Regions from separate parts of the Williamsia sp. MIQD14 genome, predicted to be linked through region 1. Evidence: predicted binding sites of a transcription regulator. Region 1 holds the regulator's gene; each other region holds the start of a gene.
What was found. The regulator LexA, encoded in region 1, represses DNA repair genes until DNA is damaged. The targets are predictions, from matches to a motif close to CGAACANNTGTTCG.
Positions count from the first base shown of each region.

Region 2: the regulator LexA is predicted to act here: its motif matches at 2,527-2,540, upstream of ACQ7HM_RS07040 (DUF222 domain-containing protein).
Region 3: the regulator LexA is predicted to act here: its motif matches at 1,388-1,401, upstream of ACQ7HM_RS11275 (DUF222 domain-containing protein).
Region 4: the regulator LexA is predicted to act here: its motif matches at 2,595-2,608, upstream of ACQ7HM_RS02715 (DUF222 domain-containing protein).

Region 1 is NZ_JBPFDG010000005.1:463,653-469,613, forward strand. It holds gene hrpA (ATP-dependent RNA helicase HrpA) at 1-689, shown strand, start outside; gene nrdR (transcriptional regulator NrdR) at 627-1,127, opposite strand; gene ACQ7HM_RS19620 (LysM peptidoglycan-binding domain-containing protein) at 1,251-1,742, opposite strand; gene lexA (transcriptional repressor LexA) at 1,946-2,626, shown strand; gene ACQ7HM_RS19630 (SDR family NAD(P)-dependent oxidoreductase) at 2,713-3,576, shown strand; gene ACQ7HM_RS19635 (phosphoenolpyruvate--protein phosphotransferase) at 3,599-5,338, opposite strand; gene ACQ7HM_RS19640 (DeoR/GlpR family DNA-binding transcription regulator) at 5,534-5,961, shown strand, end outside.
Region 2 is NZ_JBPFDG010000001.1:1,571,552-1,577,512, forward strand. It holds gene gluQRS (tRNA glutamyl-Q(34) synthetase GluQRS) at 1-404, opposite strand, end outside; gene ACQ7HM_RS07035 (NUDIX hydrolase) at 401-826, opposite strand; gene ACQ7HM_RS07040 (DUF222 domain-containing protein) at 1,026-2,444, opposite strand; gene ACQ7HM_RS07045 (ATP-dependent DNA ligase) at 2,822-3,865, shown strand; gene ACQ7HM_RS07050 (DNA polymerase domain-containing protein) at 3,865-4,944, shown strand; gene ACQ7HM_RS07055 (Rv1733c family protein) at 4,993-5,589, opposite strand; gene ACQ7HM_RS07060 (nucleotide disphospho-sugar-binding domain-containing protein) at 5,724-5,961, opposite strand, start outside.
Region 3 is NZ_JBPFDG010000002.1:804,573-810,533, forward strand. It holds gene ACQ7HM_RS11275 (DUF222 domain-containing protein) at 1-1,348, opposite strand, end outside; gene ACQ7HM_RS11280 (histidine phosphatase family protein) at 1,642-2,337, opposite strand; gene ACQ7HM_RS11285 (phosphotransferase family protein) at 2,334-3,422, opposite strand; gene ACQ7HM_RS11290 (SDR family oxidoreductase) at 3,419-4,159, opposite strand; gene ACQ7HM_RS11295 (SDR family NAD(P)-dependent oxidoreductase) at 4,168-5,004, opposite strand; gene ACQ7HM_RS11300 (acyl-CoA dehydrogenase family protein) at 5,001-5,961, opposite strand, start outside.
Region 4 is NZ_JBPFDG010000001.1:619,078-625,038, forward strand. It holds gene ACQ7HM_RS02700 (TetR/AcrR family transcriptional regulator) at 1-313, opposite strand, end outside; gene ACQ7HM_RS02705 (aldehyde dehydrogenase family protein) at 362-1,864, opposite strand; gene ACQ7HM_RS02710 (hypothetical protein) at 1,983-2,369, shown strand; gene ACQ7HM_RS02715 (DUF222 domain-containing protein) at 2,648-4,189, shown strand; gene ACQ7HM_RS02720 (class I SAM-dependent methyltransferase) at 4,226-4,858, shown strand; gene ACQ7HM_RS02725 (acetyl-CoA C-acetyltransferase) at 4,968-5,961, opposite strand, start outside.

The DNA.
Region 1 (5,961 bases):
TCCCCGCGCTCAAGCCCTCGGCGGCCGGTCAGTTGCCGGTCGCGGCGCGCCTGGCGTTGTCGCAGAGTCCCTACCGCTCGATCGACGACCTGCTGCGCGATTGCACGCGGGCGGCGATCGGCGATCTCACGGGGCCGACCGCACAGGTGCGCGACCCGGCGGCTTTCGCGGCGTTACGGGCCGCCGTCGCTCGTGACGCCCCGTCGGTGGCCCGTGCCGCCCTCGCGGCCGCGGCCGATGTGTTGACCCGTGTCGCGCCGATCCGCGCCGAGCTCGATCGGCTCGGTGCGGCTCCGGCCGTCGACGATGTGACCCGACAACTCGACGATCTGGTGTTCGACGGGTTCATCGGCGCCACCGATGCCGAACACCGAGCGCGTGTGGCGGTGTACCTCGACGCCATCCTGGTGCGGCTGGGCAGACTGCCCGCCGCGACGGCGACCGATGCGCGGTCCATGGAAACGCTGGATCGTGTTCTCGACCGGTGGGCGGAGGTGGTCGAGCGGGCGACACCGGCACGGCGCGTCGCCCTCGGGGAGCAGATCCACTGGATGGTGGAGGAGCTACGCATCGGGCTGTTCGCCGAGCGGATCAGACCCGCCTACCCGGTGTCGGAGCAGCGGATCCTACGGGCGATCGACGGGCTCGCCGGCGGCACCGACGGAGGCGGTGGCGGCGCGCGACGGTGACGCCCGCAGGTCGTCGATCTCGCGCTGGAAATCGTCGACCGATTCGAACGACCGGTACACCGAGGCGAAGCGAAGGTAAGCGACCTCGTCGAGCTCGCGCAGGGGTCCCAGAATGGCCAATCCGACCTCGTTGCTGGGGATCTCGGCCGATCCGGAGGCACGCACGGCGTCCTCGACCTGCTGGGCCAGAAGCCGCAACCGGTCCTCGTCGACAGCGCGGCCCTGGCAGGCGCGGCGCACGCCGAGCATCACCTTCTCCCGACTGAACGGCTCGGTGACCCCGTTGCGTTTCACGACGGCGAGCACCGCACTCTCGACGGTGGTGAACCGGCGACCGCAGTTCGAGCACGAACGGCGGCGGCGGATGGCCTGTCCCTCGTCGGCAACCCGCGAGTCGACCACTCGGGTGTCCTCGTGCTTGCAGAAGGGGCAGTGCATCGACGTGTCCTCGAACCTGATCCGCGGGCGACGCGCGTCGAGGACGAGCCCCGTGGCGTCACAGGGTCCGAGGTGGACCCACGGTCGCGAGGATACCGACCCGGGTCGAGCGTCACACACCGGTCAGTTCCGGTAGAGGGGGGCGAGCAGCGGTTGGCCGGCGGTCAGCGCCGATCCGCTCATGTGGTTGAGCTCCTTGATGTCGGCGACCACGGCGGACGTCGACCGGTCCGGGGCGACGCGCGCGGCGAGCTCACCCAACGACTCCCCGCCGCGGACGTGGACGACCGAGGTCCCGGCGATGGGGGCGGCCGTCGACTCGGTGGCGGCCGATCCGCCGAGCACGACCGCCCACACGGCGACCGCGAGAGCGATGCCGGCGACGATCGCCGCGCCCCATCCGATGGGTGCGGGCCGACGCGACACCGGCGCGTGACGACGTCCGTCGGCGCACAGCACACCGGCGGGGCGTGCATCGACCGGCCGACCCGAGGGCCGCCGGCGAGCGGGCACAGGGCGCTGCGCCGGCCGCGGCGCGCGCTCGACGGTGCTCCCGGAGGGGCGGTACCCCGTGTGGGCGGTGGTGCTGCTGTGACGCGTGAGAGTCTGATTCATGACGTGCTCCTCATCGACCAGACGTTCGAGTGAACGTGTGTTCGATTTGTATCACGCGGCTCCGACAATGTCCCGACACGGTCGAACAAATGTTTGAAAGTTGTTATCCGCTGCACTACTGTCCCAGGTGACAGCAGGTCCGCGCGTCGTCCGAACCGTTCGAACAGACCGGTCGGGAGCGGGGCCGCGACAGGAGGGACACCGTGTCCGACACCACCGTCACCACCACCGAGTTCGCCGACGGCCCGATCAGCGAGGCCGATCTGACCCCCCGGCAGGCGAAGGTCCTCGAGGTCATCCGTGCGTCGGTCCGCGAGCGCGGTTATCCCCCGAGCATCCGTGAGATCGGCGACGCGGTCGGCCTCAACTCCACGTCGTCGGTCGCCCACCAGCTGCGCACCCTGGAACGCAAGGGCTTCCTCAAACGCGACGCGAACCGCCCCCGCGCGGTGAACGTCCAGGACGCCGATCCCGGCGACGGCGGCGGCTCCGACGCACTGTCGCTCCCGACGCCGACCTTCGTCCCGGTGCTCGGTCGGATCGCGGCCGGCGGGCCCATCCTCGCCGAGGAGGCGGTGGAAGAGGTGTTCCCGCTCCCCCGCGAACTCGTCGGCGACGGCGCGCTCTTCCTCCTCCGCGTGGTCGGCGAGTCGATGATCGACGCCGCCATCTGCGACGGCGACTGGGTGGTCGTCCGCCAGCAGAACGTCGCCGACAACGGCGACATCGTCGCGGCCATGATCGACGGCGAGGCCACGGTGAAGACCTTCAAACGCACTGACGGACACGTGTGGCTCATGCCCCACAACCCACAGTTCGACCCCATCCCCGGTGACGAGGCGGCCATCCTCGGCAAGGTCGTCACCGTCATGCGTCGCCTCTGATCGCCCGCCCACACCCCGCAGAAGCCATCTGACCACGCCGCGTGTCACACTGGTTCCCCCGCTCGGGGTGGACGACAGGAGACGTGATGGGCGCACAGCGATTGGTCCTCGACGGGGCAGTGGTCGTGGTGACCGGTGCCGCCGGCGGCATCGGACGTGAGGTCGTCCGCGAGGTGCATCGTCGCGGGGCCCGGGTGGTCGCACTCGACCTCGTGCAGTCGGCTGTCGACGACGCCGTGCGCGGACTCGACCCCGAACGCGTGCTCGCCGCGCAAGCCGACGTCACGGTCCCGGCGGATCTCTCCGACGCGGTCGATCGCGCCGTGGATCGGTGGGGCCGGATCGATGTGGTGTTCGCCAATGCCGGTATCTCCAGCGGGGATTCGGCCGACACCGTTGCCAGCGTGGCCGACGGCGTGTTCGAGCGGGTCATCGGCGTGAACCTGATGGGCGTCTGGAACACCGTGCGCGCGGCGCTGCCGCACATCATCGAGGCGCGCGGCCACGTCCTGATCACCTCGTCGACGTACGCCTACCTCAACGGCATGGTGAATGCGCCCTACGCGGCGTCGAAGGCTGCCGTGGAGCAGATCGGTCGGGCGTTGCGAAGCGAGCTGGCGGCCCATGGTGCGACGGCCGGGGTGCTGTACCCGGGATGGGTCGCCACGCCCATCGCCGACGTCGCCTTCGGCAAGGACGAGCTCGCCACCGCATTGATCAAGCGGGCGTTCCCGCGGCCGCTCCTCACACCGATCAAGCCCCGCCGTGTGGGGCTCGCGGTCGCCGACGGCATCGAGACCAGGTCACCCCGGATCCAGGTCCCGCGGCGGTGGATCCCGGTGGCTGCGCTGCGCGGCATCGTCAACCCGCTCTCCGACGCCGCGCTGCAGCGCGACACGACCATGATCGGCCTCGTCCGCGAGGTGGAGGACCGCGCGCACCGGCGGTGAGGTCAGCCGATCCGCGACGTGATCAGCCGTGGAGGGCCGCCGCGGCGGCGACGCGCGCGTCTGCGGGATCCGCGGTCGCCAGGGCCGCCCTGGCCGCGGCCCGGCACTGCTCGGTGGTGACCTGGCCGAGCGCGGCGCCCACCCCGGCCGCGGCCGCGGGCGCACTCGACAGTGACGTGACGCCCATGCCCACCAGCACGCAGGCGAGCAGGGGGTCGGCGGCGGCCTCGCCACACACACCGACCGGTTTGCCCGTCGCCGAGCCCGCCGAGGCGACCATGTGGATCAGCGCGAGAACGGCAGGCTGCCACGGATCGGTGAGGTAGGCCAGTTCGGCGGACATGCGGTCGGCCGCCATCGTGTACTGCGTGAGGTCGTTGGTGCCGATCGACACGAAGTCGACCTCGGCGAGGATCGACGGCGCCAACAGTGCGGCCGAGGGGATCTCGATCATCACGCCGGCGACGAGGCCGCGGTTGCGCACCTTCGCCGCGAAGTCGCGCGCCTCGGTCGCGGTGGCCACCATCGGCGCCATCACCCACGGGGACGACCCGGTCGCCTCGGCGGCGGCCGCGATGGCGTCGAGTTGCCGGTCGAGCAGACCGGGATTGCCGAAGGCCACGCGCAGACCACGCACACCGAGGGCGGGGTTGGCCTCGGTTCCGTTGTCGGCGAACAGCAGTGGCTTGTCGGAGCCGGCGTCGAGGGTGCGGATCACGATCTTGGCGTCGGGCTCCCCCGCGGTCGGCACGAACGCCTCGATGACCTCGCGGTAGAGCGCTGTCTGCTCGGCGGCGTCGGGCTCCTTCGCCCGATCGAGGAAGGCGAGCTCGGTCCGGAACAGACCGACTCCCTGCACCGGGAAGTCGGTGGCCGCGCGGGCGGACACGCCGTCCTGGACGTTGGCGAGGATCGACACGTCGAGACCGTCTGCGGTACGTCCCGGTCCGCTCCACCGTGACACCAGCTCGGCTGCGTCGCGGGAGCGCGCGACGGCATCGCGGGCGGCTTCGGCATCGGGGCCGACGGTGACGGTGCCCGCCTCGCCGTCGAGCATGACCGGGGTGCCCGCGGCCACCGACGTCAGCGCGCCGACGGCGACGACGCAGGGGATCCCCAACTGCCGGGCGATGATCGCGGTGTGACTGGTCGGTCCGCCCAGACGAGTGGCCAGGCCGCGCACGAGGGCGGGGTCGAGCCCGGAGGTGTCGGCGGGGGCGAGGTCGTCGGCGAAGAGGATGACCTCGTGGTCGGGCTGGGCCAGACCGGGTTCGGGATCGCCCGCGAGTTCGGCGAGCACCCGGTCTCGGACGTCGAGCAGATCCGTCACGCGCTCGGCCATCAGACCACCGAGCTTGGTGAACAGGGCGACGAACTGCTCGGTGGCGTCGACCGCCGCGTTCGGGGCGGGCGATCCGGCGCGGATGAGCTTCTCCGCCGAGGAGATCCAGCCGCGGTCCTGCGCGAGCGCCGCGGTGGCCGAGAGGACCTCCGACGCCACACCGGTGCCCGCCGAGGCACGGGCGCGTAGACGGTCGGCGACGGCCGCCGCCGCGGCGACGAACCGCGCGCACTCGGCCTCGACATCCGCCGGCGGGGTTCCCGGGCCGGGAAGCGCGGGTCGCTCACCCGGCCACATCACCGGCGCGAAGGCCACCCCGGACACCACCGGTGTCCCGGTGAGGACCGTCGGAGCCGCGGGGTCGGTGGACGTGGTCACGTCCACCGTGGAGAGGTCGTTCGCTGTCGCGTGGGGAGCCATGGGGTGCCTATCGATCGTTGCGTCTCGGCCGATCATCCGCCGAGACGTCCCGGGGGACTCGCGACGAGGTGATTGTCATTGCGGTGTTGCTCTGTGACTCAAATTACAAGAAAAGCTTGACTTGTCAACATATCCAGGCGTAAACACAACGATATCAACATTCAAAGCCACACATTCCAACCGAAACGGGGACGCGTGTACGCCGAAGAGCGACAGCAGGCCATCGCCGACCAGGTACTCGCCCACGGTCGCGCGTCGGTGACCGCGCTGGCCGAGGAATTCGATGTCACCAGCGAGACCGTGCGTCGTGATCTCGCGTCGCTCGAGCGGGCCGGATTCCTCCGCCGCGTGCACGGGGGCGCCGTCCCGGTCGACGCCGTGCGGGTCACCGAACTCGGGGTCGCCGAGCGTGCCGATGCCCATCCCGACGAGAAGGAGCGCATCGGCACGGCCGCATGCCGCTTCGTGCCGTCCGACGGCGGCAGCCTCGTGATCGACGCAGGCACCACCACCGTGCAGGCCGCAGCCCGACTGCCGCGCGACCGCGGTCTCACCGTGTTCACCAACTCTCTACCCGTCGCGGCGTCGGTCGCCGATCACCCCGGAGCGCAGCTGCATTTCCT
Region 2 (5,961 bases), on a different contig from region 1:
GCCGCGCGTTGAGTGTTGTCGAGATCGCGGCAGGTTCCGGGATAGGAACCCGGCGGTGCATGGGGCGCGGTGGTCGCGGCGTGTATCTCGCGGCGGCTGCAGAAGCATTCGAAGGTCCGGCCGGCGGCGGTCAGGTCATCGATCACGGCGTCGTAGATGTGGGTGCGTCGAGATTGGACCGTCGGTTCGTCGTCCCATTCGATGCCGAGTGCGCGGAGGTCGTCGAGTTGGGTCTCGGCGACGCCGTCGCGGGAGCGGTCGTCGAGATCCTCGATGCGGAGGACGAAGCGGCGTTCGGTACTGCGCGCGAACAGCCACGCGAGGAGCGCTGTGCGGAGGTTGCCGATGTGGAGGTCGCCCGAGGGTGACGGCGCGTACCGGCCCGCACCGGGTGTCTGGATCATCGAGGTGTTTCCTGGATGTACTGGCCGAGTTCGGCGGGGACGAGTCGGGCGGTGGTGTCGGAGGGATGCCACCAGAATGCGATCTCGTGGGGTGCGTCGAGGACGGGGAACCGGTCGCGGTCGACGGGGGAGTCGTGGACGTCGGTGTCGAACGCGAACACGATCTCGTGGCCTGTCTCGCCGTCGGCGGTGAAGAGGTTCTCGAACACCCCCAGCAACGTCGCGGACGCGACGGTGATGCCCAGCTCCTCGGTGATCTCCCGGTCGAGTGCGGTACGCGCGGATTCACCGAACTCGATGCCTCCGCCGAGCGGGCGGACGCGCGGATCGTCGGTCCCGATGCCGTGGCCGGTGACGAGGAGGGCGCCGTCGACCGGTCGCCGGATCAGTGCCAGCACGATCGGCCGGATCGAGTTTGCCATGCACCCGAGCCTAACCGCGGCTGTCGGTACGGCTGAGGTGTGGAAAGCCGGTACGGCTGAGTGTGTGGAAAGCCGGTCCTGCTGAGTGTGTGGAAAGCCAAGCCGAGTGTGCTGAGCACTCCACGCGAGCCGACAATCAGACAACGCACACTCGGCGACGACTTTCCGCACAGTCAGCGGCGGTATAAGGCAACCACCACTACGCCGCCGGATAAAGCGGATGCCGAGGCCACGCAATATCGAACCGCCAACTCGACGCAGGGTCGGCGTCAGGCAGGTTCCGGTATCGCTCGAAGATTTCGTCGATCCGGTGTAGCTGGTTGGCGCGCAGAGCATCGGGTGGGTCGGTGTTGCGTCGCCAGCCGTAGCGGCCTTTGTCGGGGCCGTCGGTGATCTTCTCGGTGGTCCACTGGTGCGGTTCGGTGCCGACGGCCCGGTTGTGGCGTCCGCAGGCCGGTGCCAGATCGGCGGCGTCGGTGAGTCCGCCGTCGGCCCAATCTCGTTCGGCATGGTGCATTTCGGTGTGCGCGAACGGGACGTGGCAGGTGTCTTTGCTGCAGCCCCGATACTTTGCGAAAGCCATCAAGCGTTGTGCCTGTGAGGCGAGGCGGCGGGACCGGCCGAAGAACAGCGGCTCGTTGGTGACGTCGCTGAACACGGCGAGGTGTGTCCGGGCGTTCGCGGCCAGTGTCACCACGTCCGAGATCGGTAGGTCGCTGCCGGTGGCGGTGCGTGCGACGCCGGCGTGTTCACGTAATTGGGCGTCGGTGATGGACACGATGATCTGCGGCGGCAGTCCGCGATGCGACTGACCGAGCAGTCCGCCGTTGACCGCGGCGTCGAGCAGGGCTTTCAGGGCATCGTGGTTGCGCTGGGACTGCGAGCGGCAATCACGGTCAGCCGCTTCACGCAGCAGGTCGGTGTTGATCTCGCTTCCATCGCCTGTGGGTGACTGGTCGTCGTCGGGGTTGTTCATTCCCGGTGCCGCCCACTTGGCGAGCACCACATCGAACAGCGCTCGCGTGATCGGATCCAACGTGGCGGTCAACTTCGACATCAGCTGCGAGTCCTGGCAGCCGAGGTTCAGTTTCCGGTTCCGTGCGCGATCTCGATCGTCGGTCAACCGGCCGTCGGGATCGAGGTGAGCGAGGATCCGCACGCCCGCGGCGGCGATCTCTTTCGGCGTCAGTGTGGTCGCGAACTCGGCCAGGGTCTGCTCGGCGAAGGCGCGGTGCTCGGGCTCGACCGCGGTGGGGATCTTGGCCATCACGTCCAACACTGCGTGGACGTGGTCGGGGCCGATCGTTCCGGCGGCGAGTTCGCGGGCGGTGTTCGGGCATACCGGCGGTAGCTTCTCGCCGGTCATCGCATGCATCGACTCGAGTGCCTGCACTTCTTTGAGACGCTTCTTCGGTTGCGTGACGCGCAGTTTCGTCTGTAGGAACTCGGTCAGGGTCACGCACCCGACGGCGCGGTACGCGTCGCGGTCGGAGACCTCGAGGATGCGCTGATTGCCGGCGGCTTCCAATTGGCGGGTGATGCGTTCGTTGCGGATGGCGAGATCCGCGACCTCCTCGTCAGTGCACGAGGTGGAGTCGGCAGAAAGGATTCTGCTCACAATCTGTTCCAGGGCAGCGTAATCCGATTCGATGTCATTCATCGTCCTGCCCCCTCCCCAGGTGGTTCTGTACATCCAGGTCAGCACGGATGTTCGAAGGTTGGGAGGTTGTTTTCAGTGAATAGCGTTGAACGCTGGTGCATTTCGGGTTCTGGTTGCGGTTTACTACCGCTGACGGTGCGGAAGCCGGTCGTCGAGTGTGCGTTGTCTCGCTGCCGGGTCACGCCAGGTGGTGAGCACACTCGACGAGCGTTTCCACACAGTCAGCACAACCAGCACAACCTCGCCCGGCCGTTTCCGCACAGTCAGCACAACTGGACCCGTCGGTTTGCGGGGCTTCTGCGGCGGTGGGGTGGGGTTGGTGAGACCATGGCGGGGTGGACCTCCCCGTCATGCCACCTGTCGCGCCGATGCTCGCCAAGGCGGTCACCGCGGTGCCCGCCCAGCCCGACGACGGCGTCGCCTGGTCGCACGAGCCGAAGTGGGACGGGTTCCGGGCGCTGATCTTTCGCGACGGTGACGAGGTCGTGATGGGGTCGCGGAGCGGCAAGGATCTGGCCCGCTACTTCCCCGAACTCGTCGAGGCGGCACGAGCGGAGCTGCCCGATCGTGTGGTGGTCGACGGCGAGATCGGCGTGCAGGCCGAGATCGGCGGCGTCCGCCGCCTCGACTGGGATTCGCTCAGCCAACGCATCCACCCCGCCGACTCGCGGGTGCAGATGCTGGCCGAGAGCACGCCGGCCATGTTCATCGGTTTCGACGCCCTCGCCCTCGGCGATCGCGACCTCACCGGCGAACCCTTCCGTGTGCGCCGCGATGCGCTCACCGAGGCGATCGGAGGTACCGGTTTCCTACGGGTGAGTCGCGTGACCACCGACTCGCAGACCGCCATCGACTGGTTCAGCGCCTTCGAGGGCGCCGGACTCGACGGCGTCGTGAGCAAGCGCATCGAGGGCGCCTACATCGGCGGTAAACGAGAGATGCTGAAGGTCAAGCACAAACGCACCGCCGACTGCGTGGTGATCGGCTACCGGGTGCACAAGAGCGGCACCGGTGTCGGGTCGATGCTGCTCGGCCTCTACCGGGACGGGCAGCTGCGCAGCGTCGGCGGATCGAGTGCTTTCACCGACGCCAAGCGCATCGAGTTGCAGCAGCAGTTCGAACCCATGCGTCTCGATCCCGACCACACCGCCGCGGGCGAGCCCAACCGGTGGAACTCCGCCGGCACCGGCGAGTGGATCCCGATCCGTCCCGAGCTGGTGGTCGAGGTCGGCTACGACCAGATGGAGAAGGAGCGGTTCCGGCACACGGTGAAGTTCCAACGGTGGCGCCCCGACCGTGATCCCGAGAGCTGCGGCTACGACCAGCTCGAGGTCCCGCTCACCTACGACCTGCACGATGTGCTGGAAGGGTGCGACTGATGGCGAAGACTCCGGCGGCGATGGTGGCGGTGGGCGACCGGGAGGTCCGCGTCTCGAGTCCCGACCGCGTCGTCTACGAGGCGACCGACCGGACACCCGACATCACCAAACTCGAGGTGTGTGAGTACTTCGCGACCGTCGGCGACGTCCTCATGGCGGCGATCGGCGAGCGGCCCACCGCCATGGAGCGGTGGCCCGATGGATGGCGCGAGGGCATGCGCCTGGCCACCGGACCGCAGGACCGCGAGGGCGACGGCTTCTACCAGAAGCGACTTCCCAAGGGAGCGCCCGATTTCGTCGACACCGTGTCGATCGCCTTCCCGAGCGGACGTAAGGCCGACGAGCTGTGCCCGACCGAGCCCGCGTCGATGGTGTGGGCCGCCCAGATGGGTGCACTGACGTTCCATCCCTGGCCGGTGCGGCGGCCCGACGTCGATCACCCCGATGAACTCCGCATCGATCTCGATCCGCAGCCCGGAACGTCGTTCTCCGATGCGCAGCGGGTCGCCGGTGTGTTGAGAGAGCTGTTGGCCGAGCACGGTCTGCGGGGCTTCCCCAAGACGAGCGGCAACCGGGGTGTCCACATCTACGTGCGTATCGAGCCGCGTTGGACCTTCGACGAGGTCCGTCACGCCGCGATCGGACTCGGTCGGGAACTCGAACGTCGCGACGACGGCGTGACGACCGCATGGTGGAAGGAGGAACGGGGCACCCGCCTGTTCCTCGACTACAACCAGAACCTCCGTGACCGGACCATCGCCAGCGCGTGGAGTCTGCGCGCGCAGCCCGGGGCACCGGTGAGCACACCGGTCACCTGGGAGCGGCTCGCCGAGGTCACCGATCCGAGGGACTTCAACCTGACGACCATCCCCGATTACCTCGCCGACGGTGATCCATGGGCCGACATCGACGCGCAGGCCCACTCGATCGAACCGCTTCTCGAGCTGTGGGAGACGTTGCCCGGCGGCGAACTCAACTTCCCGCCGGACTACCCCAAACAGAAGGGTGAGCCCCCGCGGGTGCAGCCGAGCAAGAAGGTGGAGTCGCACTGGGACTCCGACGGCAACAGGGTCGAATGAGCTGAGCTGATCGCGGGCGGCGCTCACGGCTGCCGCGCGGCAGGTCGATCACTCCGGGGCGAAGAACTCCCGGATCGCCTTGTCCCACATGATGTCGCGTTTGCGATCACAGTGGGTGCGGATCCAGTTCTGCAGGGCCAGCAGCGTGGCGATCACCAGGCCGATGAGCACGATCACCACCGCGACCGCGGTCACGCCGGCGTCGGCACGCAACGGTATCGGCGGAGTGGGGCGGCCGTCCTGATCGACGGTGAGCAGCAGCGAGCTGCCCGCAGCGGTACCGGGCGGGACGGAGATGACGCCGGATTTGGCGGCGCCCTTGTAGGTCCAGTGCGCGGGCACCTTGTTCGACTCGTCGGACCCGATGGTCGAGGTGATCGGGGTGACGGCCGCCGACCCGAGGTCGGTCGTCGCGCTCACGGTGTCGATGCGCTTCTGCGGCGGATCATCGGAGTGGGAACTCCAGATGAGGATGCCGGGCACGATCGCCAGCGGCAGCAGGATCATGCCCACGAGTACCAGCAGCCGGTGCATGCGACGTTCGGTGATGTCGATCTCGCGTTCGAGCGGGTTCGCGCCACGGTGGTGTCGGGCGTTTGCGCGGCGCATCGCACGCCGGGCGTCGGATCGCCGCTCACCGGACATCGGCCGCTCCTGGGTCGGGATCGTGTGGTCGTGGGGGATACACGCCTGCGCCCGCCGGGAGATTCCGGGCGGCCACAACCGCAGTTGCCGTTCACAGCATATTCGACGCTGTGGTCCCTGCGGATGTGGTGCGCTCAGATCGGGTCGAATCCTTTGGTACCACCTCCTGCCCCGTTGACCAGGATCTTCTCCATGTAGGCCGCTGCGCGCTCGGCAGAGCCCTCGGCCGGTACGAGATCGGCGACACATCGGGCCCGATCGCTCCGGTCGAGGGCGGTCGACACCGCGGTCCGCAGCGACGTCGCGGTCATGCGGCGGGGGTCGAGGCGGACCCCGCATCCCGCGGCGGCGACGCGGGCGGCGATGTCGCGC
Region 3 (5,961 bases), on a different contig from region 1:
GCAGGTGGTTCGCGCGGAGTGTCTCGGGTGGGTCGGTGTTGCGGCGCCAGCCGTAGCGGCCTCGGTCGGGTCCGTCGGTGATCTTCTCGGTGCTCCACTGATGCGGCTCACTCCCGACGGCGCGGTTGTGCGGTCCACAGGCGGGTGCCAGGTCAGTGGCGTCGGTCAGTCCACCGTCGGCCCAATCGTGTTCGGCGTGGTGCATTTCGGTGTGCGCGAACGGGACCGGGCAGTTGTCTTTGCTGCACCCGCCGTACTTGGCGAACGCCATCAGCCGTTGCGCCTGGGACGCCAGCCGCCTGCCGCGACCGAAGAACAAGGGTTCGCCGGTGACGTCGCTGAACACCGCGAGATGGGTCTGCGCTGTCGCGGCGAGCTTCACGACCTCCGAGATTGGGAGGTCGGTCCCGGTGGCGGTGCGTGCGACGCCGGCGTGCTCGCGCAGCTGTGCGTCGGTGATGGACACGATGATCTGCGGCGGCAACCCACGATGCGATGCACCGAGGAGTCCGCCGTTGACCGCGGCGTCGAACAGGGCTTTCAGAGCGTCGTGATTGCGTTGACTCTGCGAGCGGCAATCGCGATCCGCGGCTTCGCGCAGCACATCGCTGCTGATCTCGCTGCCGTCGCCCTTGGGTGACTGGTCGTCGTCGGGGTTGTTCATGCCGGGCGCGGCCCACTTCGCCAGCACGACGTCGAACAAGGCTCGGGTGATCGGATCCAACGTGGCGGTCAACTTCGACATCAACTGGCTGTCTTGGCAGCCGAGATTCAGTTTCCGATTCCGAGCGCGATCTCGATCGTCGGTGAGGGTGCCATCGGGATCGAGGTGGGCGAGGATGCGTACGCCGGCGGCGGCAATCTCTTTCGGTGTCAGCGTTGTGGCGAACTCGGCGAGGGTCTTCTCGGCGAAGGCGCGGTGCTCGGGGTCGACCGCGGTGGGGATCTTGGCCATCACGTCGAGGACCGCGTGCACGTGGTCGGGGCCAATCGTTCCGGCGGCCAACTCGCGTGCCGTGTTGGGGCATACCGGCGGAAGTTTCTCGCCGGTCATCGCGTGCATCGATTCGAGCGCCTGTATTTCTTTCAGACGCTTCTTCGGTTGCGTGATCCGCAGTTTCGTCTGCAGGAACTCAGCAAGAGTCACGCACCCCGCCGCGCGGTGCGCATCGCGATCGGAGACCTCGAGGATGCGACGGTTGCCGGCGGATTGGAGTTGGCGAACAGCGGTTTCATGGGTGATCGCCAGTTGAGCGACTGTCTCGTCGTCGTAGGCGTCCGAGGTCTCTGCGGCGATCTCTTTCACAAGGGATTGCAGGGCCACGTATTTCGCAACGAGATCACTCACGGACTGCCCCCTCCCCAGGTGGTTCTGTACATCCAGATTAGCACGGATGTTCGAGGCGTGGGGAGTTGATTTCAGTGAATAGTGTTGAACGTTAGTGTATCTCGGTTTCTGGTCGTGTTGTACTGCCGCTGACGGTGCGGAAGCCGACCGTCGAGTGTGCGTTGTCTCGTCGTCGGCTCACGATGCGCGGTCAGCACACTCAACGTCCGTTTCCACACAGTCAGCACAACCACTCGCCCGACCGTTTCCACACAGCCAGCACAGCCTCGACTGACCGTTTCCACACAGTCAGGTCAGCGGTAGGTGAGCAGGTCCGGGTCGGACTCGAGATGCTCGTGGCCGTTGACCGTCGAGACGGTCAGGCCACGCGAGCCGTGCAGGATCTTGCTGACCGCGGTGTTCACGGCGATGCGATTGAGTGTCGGCCACAGCGATGCGTCACCGGCGAGGACGTGGGAGAGGGCCAGCGCGATGGGTCCACCGGAGGTGACCACCACCGCGATCCCCCGGTCCGGCGAACGTGCCGCCACCCTGTCGAGGGCACCGAGGACACGATCGGTGAACCGCGGGAACGACTCCCGGTAGTCGTCGTCGTGGTCGCCGCTCACCCAGCGCAGGGTGGCGTCGGTGAACACCTGCTCGAAAGCCTGCCGCGGCCTCAGGGTGCGGGCGAGGTCGGCGACCATCACCGCGCGATGCCGGTAGAGGGGCTTGTGCACCTCCATCACGTGGGCGAAGTCGAATTCGTCCCACCCGGCGTCGAGGTCGACCGGCGGCGCGACGGCCGGCCCCATGCCGCCGATCAGCCCGTCGACGGTCTCGCGGTGTCGGGTCATGTCGCCGTGGATCACGACGTCGGGCCGCACGCCCCGGACGTGCAGGGCGCGGCCCAGGAGGTAGGCCTGCTGATGGCCGCGGTCGGACAACGCGTCGTAGTCACGCGCCCCGAACGACGCCTGACCGTGGCGCACCAGCAGGATCTGCTTCACCTGCCGGCCTGCCGGATGAGTCGGCGACAACGGAACTCGAGCAGGATCACCAGCTTCCCGAAGTGTTTGAACGCGGGGTTGGTGGTCTGTTTGTGGTGGTAGCGGTACCAGATCTGCGCCACGATCACCGCGAGCCGGAACAGCCCGAACACCTCGTAGAACGCCCACTCCCGATCGGTGAGGGTTCGCCCGGTGCGGTCGCAGTAGTAGTCCACCACCTCGCGGCGGGTCATCATGCCGGGCAGGTGTGTCGGCTGCCGACGCGTGCCGCGGAACACGCGACCGTCGTCGGCCTGCACCCAGTACGCCAGCGCACCACCGAGATCCATCAGCGGGTCGCCGATGGTGGCCATCTCCCAGTCGAGCAGACCGATCGGGCGCGTCGGGTCGTCGGGATCCAGCACGACGTTGTCGAAGCGGAAGTCGTTGTGGATGAGGCAGTTGCCGCTGTCGGGGGGCTGGTTCTCGTCGAGCCAGCGCATCACCGACTCGAAGGTGCCGACGTTCCACACCCGCGCCTTGCGATACCGATCGGACCACCCGCTGACCTGCCGGCCGACATAACCGTCGCCGCGGTTCAGGCCGTCGAGGCCGGCGGCCACGGGATCCACCGCGTGCAGGTCGATCAGGAGGTCGATCACGTTCGTGCACAACGCCCGGACCTGCTCGCGGTCGAGATCGACACCCAGTTCACGACGAGGGATGTGGCCGACGAGCCTCTCCATCACGTAGAACTCCGAACCGATCACCGACGGGTCGTCGCACATCGCGATCGTGGTCGGCACGTGGGGGAACACCGGCGCCAGCTGCGTCTGGATGCGGTACTCACGGCCCATGTCGTGGGCACCCTTGGCCTTCTGGCCGGCCGGCGGTCGACGCAGGATCAGATCCCGATCGGGGTAGCGCAGCAGATATGTGAGGTTCGAGGCACCACCCGAGAACTGCCGGACCTCCGGTGTGACGTCCAGGCCTGTTGTATCCCGTGCGTTGTCGCGCAGCCAGGTGGCGACGGCCCCGGCGTCGAAGGCATCTTCGTCACGAACCGGGCGGGCGCCGGCGACCTCGCCGGTGTGACCGTCGGTCACACCATCCTCCGCACCACCGACAGCGGCAACACCTTGAGGGCGAGGGACACCGGCAGCCACGGCCACGTCGGGACGTACGCCTTGTGAGCCCGCTTCTCGATGGCCTTCACCATCGCCGTCACGCCGGTCTCGGTGTCGACCATGAGCTTCGTCTTCTGCTCCACGTGGTCGTTCATCTCCGACCGGATGTACCCGGGATAGATCACCGACACCTCCACACCGCGGATGTTCTCCGACCGCACGCCCTCGGCGATGGCGGCGACACCGGCCTTGGTCGCGGCGTAGGTGGTCATGGCCTTGCGCATCCCGCGCAGCGCCGACACCGACGAGATCATCACCAGGTGTCCGCGGCCCTGCGCGCGGAACAGTTCGAGCGCGGCCTCGGTCTGCGACAGCGCCCCGACGAAGTTCGTCATCGCCGTGCGACGGTTCGCGTGCTGCTTGCCGGTGCCGAGCGCGGCGCCCGACCCCGACCCGGCGTTGACGATCACCCGATCGACACCGCCGAGACGGGCGTGGAGATCTGCGAAGACGGTGAACACGGCCTCGTCGTCGGTGACGTCGAGCGCGGCGAGCTCGATGCGGCGGCCCGGGTGCGCGGCGAGGATCTCCGCACGCAGCGACTCGAGGCGGTCGGTGCGACGGGCGCACAACGCGAGATCATGTCCCAGAGCGGCGAACTGACGCGCCATCTCGGCACCGAGACCCGAACTCGCCCCGGTGATGAGGGTGGTCATGGGCGAGTTCACGATGTCGACTCCCTGCTGTCGGTGGTCGGGGCCGAGGCGGTGGCCCCGTGGATGCGTCGGGACATGCCGAGCATCTGGCGGGTGTAGGCGCGGCGTGCGAACCGCTTGGCGAAGAACGCTTTCCGGCCCGCCCGGTCGGTGAGGATCACCGGCCGACGCGCGTCGACGCCGGCGATCACGGCGTCGGCGACCTCGTCGGCGCCCATGTCGGAGCGGTCGATGAGGCGCGCGGCGATCTGGTCGAGCATCGCGTCGCTGCCGGCGAGCGACGACGAGAGGTTGGTGCGGAAGAACGACGGACACACCACCGAGGTGGCGATGCCCCACGGTTCGAGTTCGAACGACAGTGTCTCGCTGAGCGCCACGACGCCGGCCTTCACCGCGTTGTACGACGACATGGCCGGCGGGTGCACGAGCCCGGCCATCGACGCGATGTTGACGATCTGTCCTGCCGGCGTGCCCTTCTGGGCGCTCGCGTGTTCCTTGAGCATCGGGACGAAGGTCTGGCACCCGCGCACCACGCCGAGGAGGTTGATGTCGACGATGCGACGCCACTCCTCGAGGGTCACGACGTCGATCCGTCCACCCGCGGCGATGCCGGCGTTGTTGACGACGATGTCGACCCCACCCCAGGTGGCCTGGAGGTGATCGCGGGCATCGGCCCAGTCGTCGGCGTCGGTGACGTCGAGTCGGCGGTAGGTGGTGCCCTGCGGGCCGGTGTACTCCTCGGCGAGATCGGTGACGAGCACCCGGTCGCCGCGGGCGGCGAAACGCTCCACCAGGGCGGCGCCGAGTCCTGACGCACCGCCGGTGACGATGACGCGCCGGCTCATCGCTTCATCCCGTACGAACCCAGCTCGATGCGGGCGACCATCCCGAGATGCACCTCGTCGGGCCCGTCGGCCAGTCGAAGCGCGCGGGCATTCGTCCACGCCGCGGCGAGCGGGAAGTCGTCGGACAGGCCCGCGCCGCCGTGCATCTGCATCGCGAAGTCGATGACCTCCTGCGCCATGCGTGGCGCCGCCACCTTGATCTGCGCGACCTCGCTGAGCGCAGTGAACGGCCCACCGGTGTCGAGTTTGTAGGCGGCATCGAGGATGAGCAGGCGCGTGGAGTTGATGGCGATGCGCGCCTGGGCGATCCGTTCGCGGTTGCCGCCGAGGTTCACGATCGGTTTGCCGAAGGCCAGTCGCTCACTGCCGCGACGACACGCGAGTTCGAGCGCCTTCTCGGCCAGGCCGACGACGCGCATCGCGTGGTGCACACGACCCGGTCCGAGGCGCCCCTGCGCGATCTCGAACGCCTGGCCCGGGCCGGAGATGAAGTTCTCGCGCGGTACGCGGACATCGGTGAAGGTGACCTCGCCGTGGCCACCGGGCTCGTCGAAGAACCCCATCGTGGGCAGCATGCGCGCCACCTCGACACCCGGCGTGTTGCGCGGCACCAGCACCATCGAGTGCCGGTGGTGCCGGTCGGCGTCCGGGGCGGTGAGGCCCATGACGATCAGGATCTCGCACTCGGGGCTGCCGACACCGGTCGACCACCACTTGCGTCCGTTGAGGATGATGTCCTCGCCGTCGGCGACGGCGGTGAGTTCCATCGTCGTCGCGTCGCTGGAGGCGACGTCGGGTTCGGTCATGCAGAACGCGCTGCGAATCCGACCGTCCAGCAACGGTTCGAGCCACTCCTCGCGCTGCGCATCGGTGCCGTAGCGCAGCAGCACCTCCATGTTCCCGGTGTCGGGGGCGTTGCAGTTGAAGACCTGCGGGGCGAGGAACGACCGGCCCATC
Region 4 (5,961 bases), on a different contig from region 1:
CACGGTCGATCGACTCGAACGACGCGACCACCAACTGCGTCAGGGCCTCGTCGGCGGGCGGGTCGGCGTCGACGATCTCGTGATACCGCGCGAACAGGTCGTCGAGGAACCCGCGCAGGATCTCGTCGACCATCGACTCCTTGGAGTCGAAGTGGTGATACAGACTGCCCGAGAGGATGCCCGCCGCATCGGCGATGTCGCGAACGGTGGTGGTGCGCAGACCCTGTTCGGCGAACATGCGGCCGGCGAGGGCGAGCAACTCGTCGCGTCGTGACGAGGCCACGGGCGGCCACCTTCCCGATCGAGGGTCGATCGCATCGACCCTAGCAAGCGCTCGGTCCGGCGACCCGCCCGTCGGCGGTCAGCGGTTCTTGCGCGTCGCCCGCCGCGTGATCCACTTCCACATCGACAGCTGCAGGTTCGTCGAACGGGTGTCGCTCGAGGTGAACGGCGCCGACATCAGCTTCGCGAAGCTGATCGGCATGCGCGAGTGCGTGACCGCGCGAGCGTGCGAGAACGTCGCGAAGCCGAATCTGCCGTGGTAGCTGCCCATCCCGCTGCCGCCGACACCACCGAAGGGGAGTTCGGCGCTGAGCAGATTGAGCGCGAAGTCGTTGCCGTTCACCGATCCCGACCGCGTCGACCGCTGCAGCGTCTCGTAACGCTCGTTGTCGGGGCCGAACCAGTAGATCGTCAGCGGGTGTCCGTGACCGTTGATGTGGTCGACGGCCTCGGACAGGTCGCGGTAAGGATAGAGGGTCAACACGGGTCCGAAGACCTCGTCCTCCTCGATCTTCATGCCCGCCTTCACACCGGTCAGCACCGTCGGCGGGATCTTGCGGGCGCCGGCGTCGGGCAGCTTCTCACCCGGCGGGACCACCTGGCGCTTGGTGGCACCGAGGCTGACGGCGTCGTCGATGAGGTCGACGATGCGCGTGTAGTTCTTCTCGTTGACCGTCGAGGTGAACTGGTCGTTGTGCAGGATCGACGGGTAGTTCTGCCGCCACCGCGCGACGATGAGGTCGGTGAAGCGCTGCAGGTGGGCCTCGGGCACGAAGGCGTAGTCGGGGCACAGGCAGACCTGACCGCTGTTGACCATCCTGGCGTCGGCGAGGCGACGGGCCGCATCCTCGATGTCGGCGTCGGTGTCGATCACAACCGGGTTCTTGCCGCCGAGCTCGAGGGTGACCGGCACCAGGTTGCGGCCTGCCTCGGTGGCGACCGAGGCGCCCACTCCGGGCGACCCGGTGAAGAACATGTGGTCGACCTTGAGCTTCGCGAAGTCCGATCCCGAACCGTGCGCGCCGGTGAGGACCGCGAACTCCTCGAGCGAGAAGTAGTCGGGCGCGTGCTTCGCCAGGACCTCGGTGGTACGGGCGGTGACCGATGACGGGCGCATCATCACCCGGTTGCCGGCCGCGAACGCCGATCCGGCCGGGACGACGGTCAACTGCAACGGGAAGTTCCAGGGACCCATGATGCCGACGACGCCGAGCGGATCGTGCCGGATGCGCTGGGAGAACCCGGCGGCACCCATCGCCTTGGCGACCTTCTCGGTACGCATCCACTGCGCCACGTGCTTGCGCTGGTGCGCGAGGTCGACCATGCAGCCGGCGACGTCGGTCGCGATCGACAGGTCGCGCGGGCGGGTGCCGAAGTCGCTGTCGAGGGCCTCGGCGATCTCCTCGGCGTTGTCGAGCAGCAGGGCCGACAGCCGGTTGATGCGGTCGATGCGTGTCGCCGCGTCGGGGATGCCGTCGCGCAGGAAGGCCGCGCGCTGCAGTTCGAGGAGCTCGTCGAGCGACCGCTCGTCGGCCGACCGGAAGTGCGCGGTCGGGGCCTTCTGCGTGCTGGGTGTGCTCATGCGGGTCGATCTCCTTCGATCGTCAATGACACAAACTCATCGATGTGTTGCTTTGCAGTATGCGCCACATCACACCACCTGCGCCACCGGGTCGGGCCGGACCGTAGAGTTCGGCCTCATGAGAGACCTGCTCCCGGTGATCGGACTGTGGTCGCTCGCGGTCGGCGCGCTGTCCGGATTCGCGATGGTGCTCGTCGTCGACAAACCGCAGTACCTGAACAAGGTCGGCATCACACACCACCGCCGTGTGTTCCAGACGCACCTCGACTGGATCCTCATGGGTCTACTTCTCATCGCTGTCGGACTCGTCGCGACCGACACCCCCGCGTGGGTGCTGGCGCTGGTCACCATCGGCGCGATCGTCAACCCACTGCTGTTCGTGCCCCTGGCCTTCGAGGAGAAGATCCAGGAGACGCTCGCCTACCGCGCCGTGTCGGGGGTGTCGTTCGTGTTGTTGTCGGCAGGCCTCGTCGCCGTCGCCGTCGCGCAGACCATCGCCTACTGACCGCGAGTCGAGTGGTTGTGCTGACTGTGCGGAAACGGCCGTCGAGTGGTTGTGCTGACTGTGCGGAAACGGCCGTCGAGTGTGCTGACCGCGCACCGTGAGCCGACGACGAGACAACGCACACTCGGCGATCGGCTTCCGCACCGTCAGCGGCAGTACAACGCGATCAGAAACCGAAATACACCAGCGTTCAACGCTATTCACTGAAATCAACCTCCCACCCCTCGAACATCCGTGCTAACCTGGATGTACAGAACCACCTGGGGAGGGGGCCGTTCGTGAGTGATCTCGTTGCGAAATACGCTGCCCTGCAATCCCTCGTGAAAGAGATCGCCGCAGAGACCTCAGACGCCTACGACGACCAGACAGTCGCGCAACTGGCGATCACCCACGAAACCGCCGTCCGCCAACTCGGGTCCGTCGGTAACCGCCGCATCCTCGAGGTCTCCGACCGCGACGCGCACCGCGCCGTCGGTTGCGTGACCCTGACCGAGTTCCTGCAGACGAAACTGCGCGTCACGCAACCGAAGAAGCGTCTCAAAGAGGTACAGGCACTGGAACCGATGCACGCGCTGACCGGCGAGAAACTCCCACCAGTGTGCCCGAACACCGCACGCGAACTCGCCGCAGGGTCGATCGGACCCGACCACGTCCACGCCGTGTTGGACGTCATCGCCAAGATCCCCACCGCGATCGAACCCGATCACCGCGCGTTCGCCGAGCAGACCCTGGCCGAGTTTGCCACGACGCTGACGCCGAAGGAGATCGCCGCCGCGGGCGTGCGGATCCTCGCTCACCTCGATCCCGACGGCCGGTTGACCGACGACCGTGATCGCGCACGGAATCGGAAACTGAATCTCGGCTGCCAGCACTCGCAGTTGATGTCGAACCTCACCGCAACACTCGATCCGATCACGCGAGCGCTGTTCGATGTGGTGCTCGCCAAGTGGGCGGCGCCCGGCATGAACAACCCCGACGACGACCAGTCCCCGAAAGGCGACCACACCGACGTCGCTCCCGAACTCCTGCGCGAGGCCGCTGACCGTGATTGCCGCTCGCAGTCCCAGCGCAACCACGATGCCCTGAAAGCTCTTCTCGACGCCGCAGTCAACGGCGGACTGCTCGGTGGGTCGCATCGCGGACTGCCGCCGCAGATCATCGTGTCCATCACCGACGCTCAACTGCGTGAGCACGCCGGCGTCGCGCGCACCGCCACCGGCAGCGACCTACCGATCTCGGAGGTGGTGAAGCTAGCCGCAAACGCGCAGACACACCTCGCGGTGTTCAGCGACGCCACCGACGAGCCGCTGTTCTTCGGCCGGTCTCGTCGGCTGGCATCGCAGTCGCAACGGTTGATGGCCTTCGCGAAGTACAAGGGTTGCAGCAAAGACGACTGCCCAACACCGTTCGCGCACACCGAAATGCACCACGCCGAAAACGACTGGGCCGACGGCGGCCTCACCGACTGGCCGCACATGGCACCCGCATGCGGCCCCCACAACCGGGCCGTCGGGACCGAACCGCACCAGTGGACCACAGAGAAGATCACGGACGGCCCCGACAAAGGCCGCTACGGCTGGCGACGCAACACCGACCCACCCCATGCTCTCCGCGCCAACCACCTGCACCGGATCGACGAGCTGTTGCACCAGCATTCGGCGTGCAACGACCCATCCGCGGACCCGCCGGACATCACGCAGCCGCCACGACCGGGGTCCGACATCGAACACCAGCTCGCCCACCTCGTGGCCGAGCGGCGCCCGCATGCCCCACGCATCGACATCACCTGGCGGGATGCTCCGCTGTACCCCGCTGCCTAGCATCGATCCGATCTGTACGTCGGTACGATCGACCCTGTGAGACGTCGCAGCAACCATCCTCGCTCCGGAGCGGCCGGCCGCCCACGGTGGAACCACAACATCCACTACCACCGGCTGATCCTCGACGCGCTCCCGGCCGGAGCGCAGACCGCACTCGACATCGGGACCGGAAACGGGCTGCTGGCAACCGAACTCGCCGGCCGGGTGCCGTCGGTGACCGGGATCGATCGTGACGAACCGGTGTTGGCGTCAGCGCGACAGGAGTCGAATGCGGTGACGTGGGTGTCGGGTGACGTGATGGACCACCCGTTCGAGCGTGAATCGTTCGACGTGGTCGCATCGGTGGCGACACTGCACCACATCGCCGACGTCGATGCCGCTCTGCAACGATGCGCCGACCTCACCGCACCCGGCGGAGTGGTCGCGATCGTCGGACTCGGACGCAGCACCAGACCGAAGCACGTCGCGCTGCAACTCGCGGGCGTGGTCCAGCACCAGTACCTCTCACGGCGGCGAGGGCTCTGGGAACACACCGCGCCGATCGTCTGGCCGCCGCCGCACACCTATTCCGAGATCGAGGCCGCCGTCGGCCGGGTCATGCCCGAGGCGACATTCCGGCTGCTCCCGATGTGGCGATACGTCGCCGTCTGGCACAAACCGACACGGTGACGCGATTGGGAGACCAACCAACGGGAACAAGGGCCCAACCAACGGGAACAAGGGCCCAATCGACGGGAACAACGGCCCAACTGGCGAGAACTACGGCCCAACTGGCGGGTCAGAGACGTTCGATGATGGTGACGTTGGCGGTGCCGCCGCCCTCGCACATCGTCTGGAGGCCGTAGCGGCCGCCGGTGCGTTCGAGTTCGTGCAGCAGGGTCGCGAAGAGCTTGGCGCCGGTGGCGCCGAGCGGGTGACCGAGGGCGATGCCGCCGCCGTTGGGGTTGACCCGGGCGGGATCGGCGCCGGTCTCCTTCAGCCACGCCAGCACGACGGGCGCGAAGGCCTCGTTGATCTCGATCACGTCGATGTCGTCGATCGACAGCCCGGTCTTCTCCAGCGCCCAGGCCGTGGCGGGGATGGGGGCCGAGAGCATCATCACCGGGTCGTCGCCACGCACCGAGAGGTGGTGGATCCGCGCCCGCGGGGTCAGACCGTGCTGCGCGAGCGCCGCCTCCGACACCACGAGGGTGGCCGCGGCGCCGTCGCAGATCTGGGAGGCGACGGCAGCGGTGAGCGACGATCCCTCGGCGAGCACCTTCAACCCGGCCATCTTCTCCAGGGATGTCTCGCGGGGGCACTCGTCGACGACGCACTCCCCCAGCGCCACGGTCTCTCGATCGAAACGTCCCTCGGCGATGGCCGCGAGCGCGCGCCGGTGCGATTGCAGCGCCCACCCCTCCATGTCCTCGCGACTGATGTCCCACCGCTTGGCCATCATGTCGGCGCCGGTGAACTGCGAGATGTCGGCGCCGCCGAAACGGTCGGCCCAGCCCGTCGACCCGGTGAACGGGGTGTCGAAGCCGTACTCGCGCCCGGCGAGCATGGCCGCCGAGATCGGGATGGCACTCATGTTCTGCACGCCGCCGGCGAGCACCACGTCCTGGGTTCCGCTCATCACCGCCTGGGCGGCGAAATGGATTGCCTGCTGCGATGACCCGCACTGGCGGTCGATGGTGGTGCCGGGCACGCCGAGCGGCTGACCGGCCGCGAGCCACGCCGAGCGGGCGATGTTGCCCGCCTGCGGTCCGATGGTGTCGACGCAGCCGAAG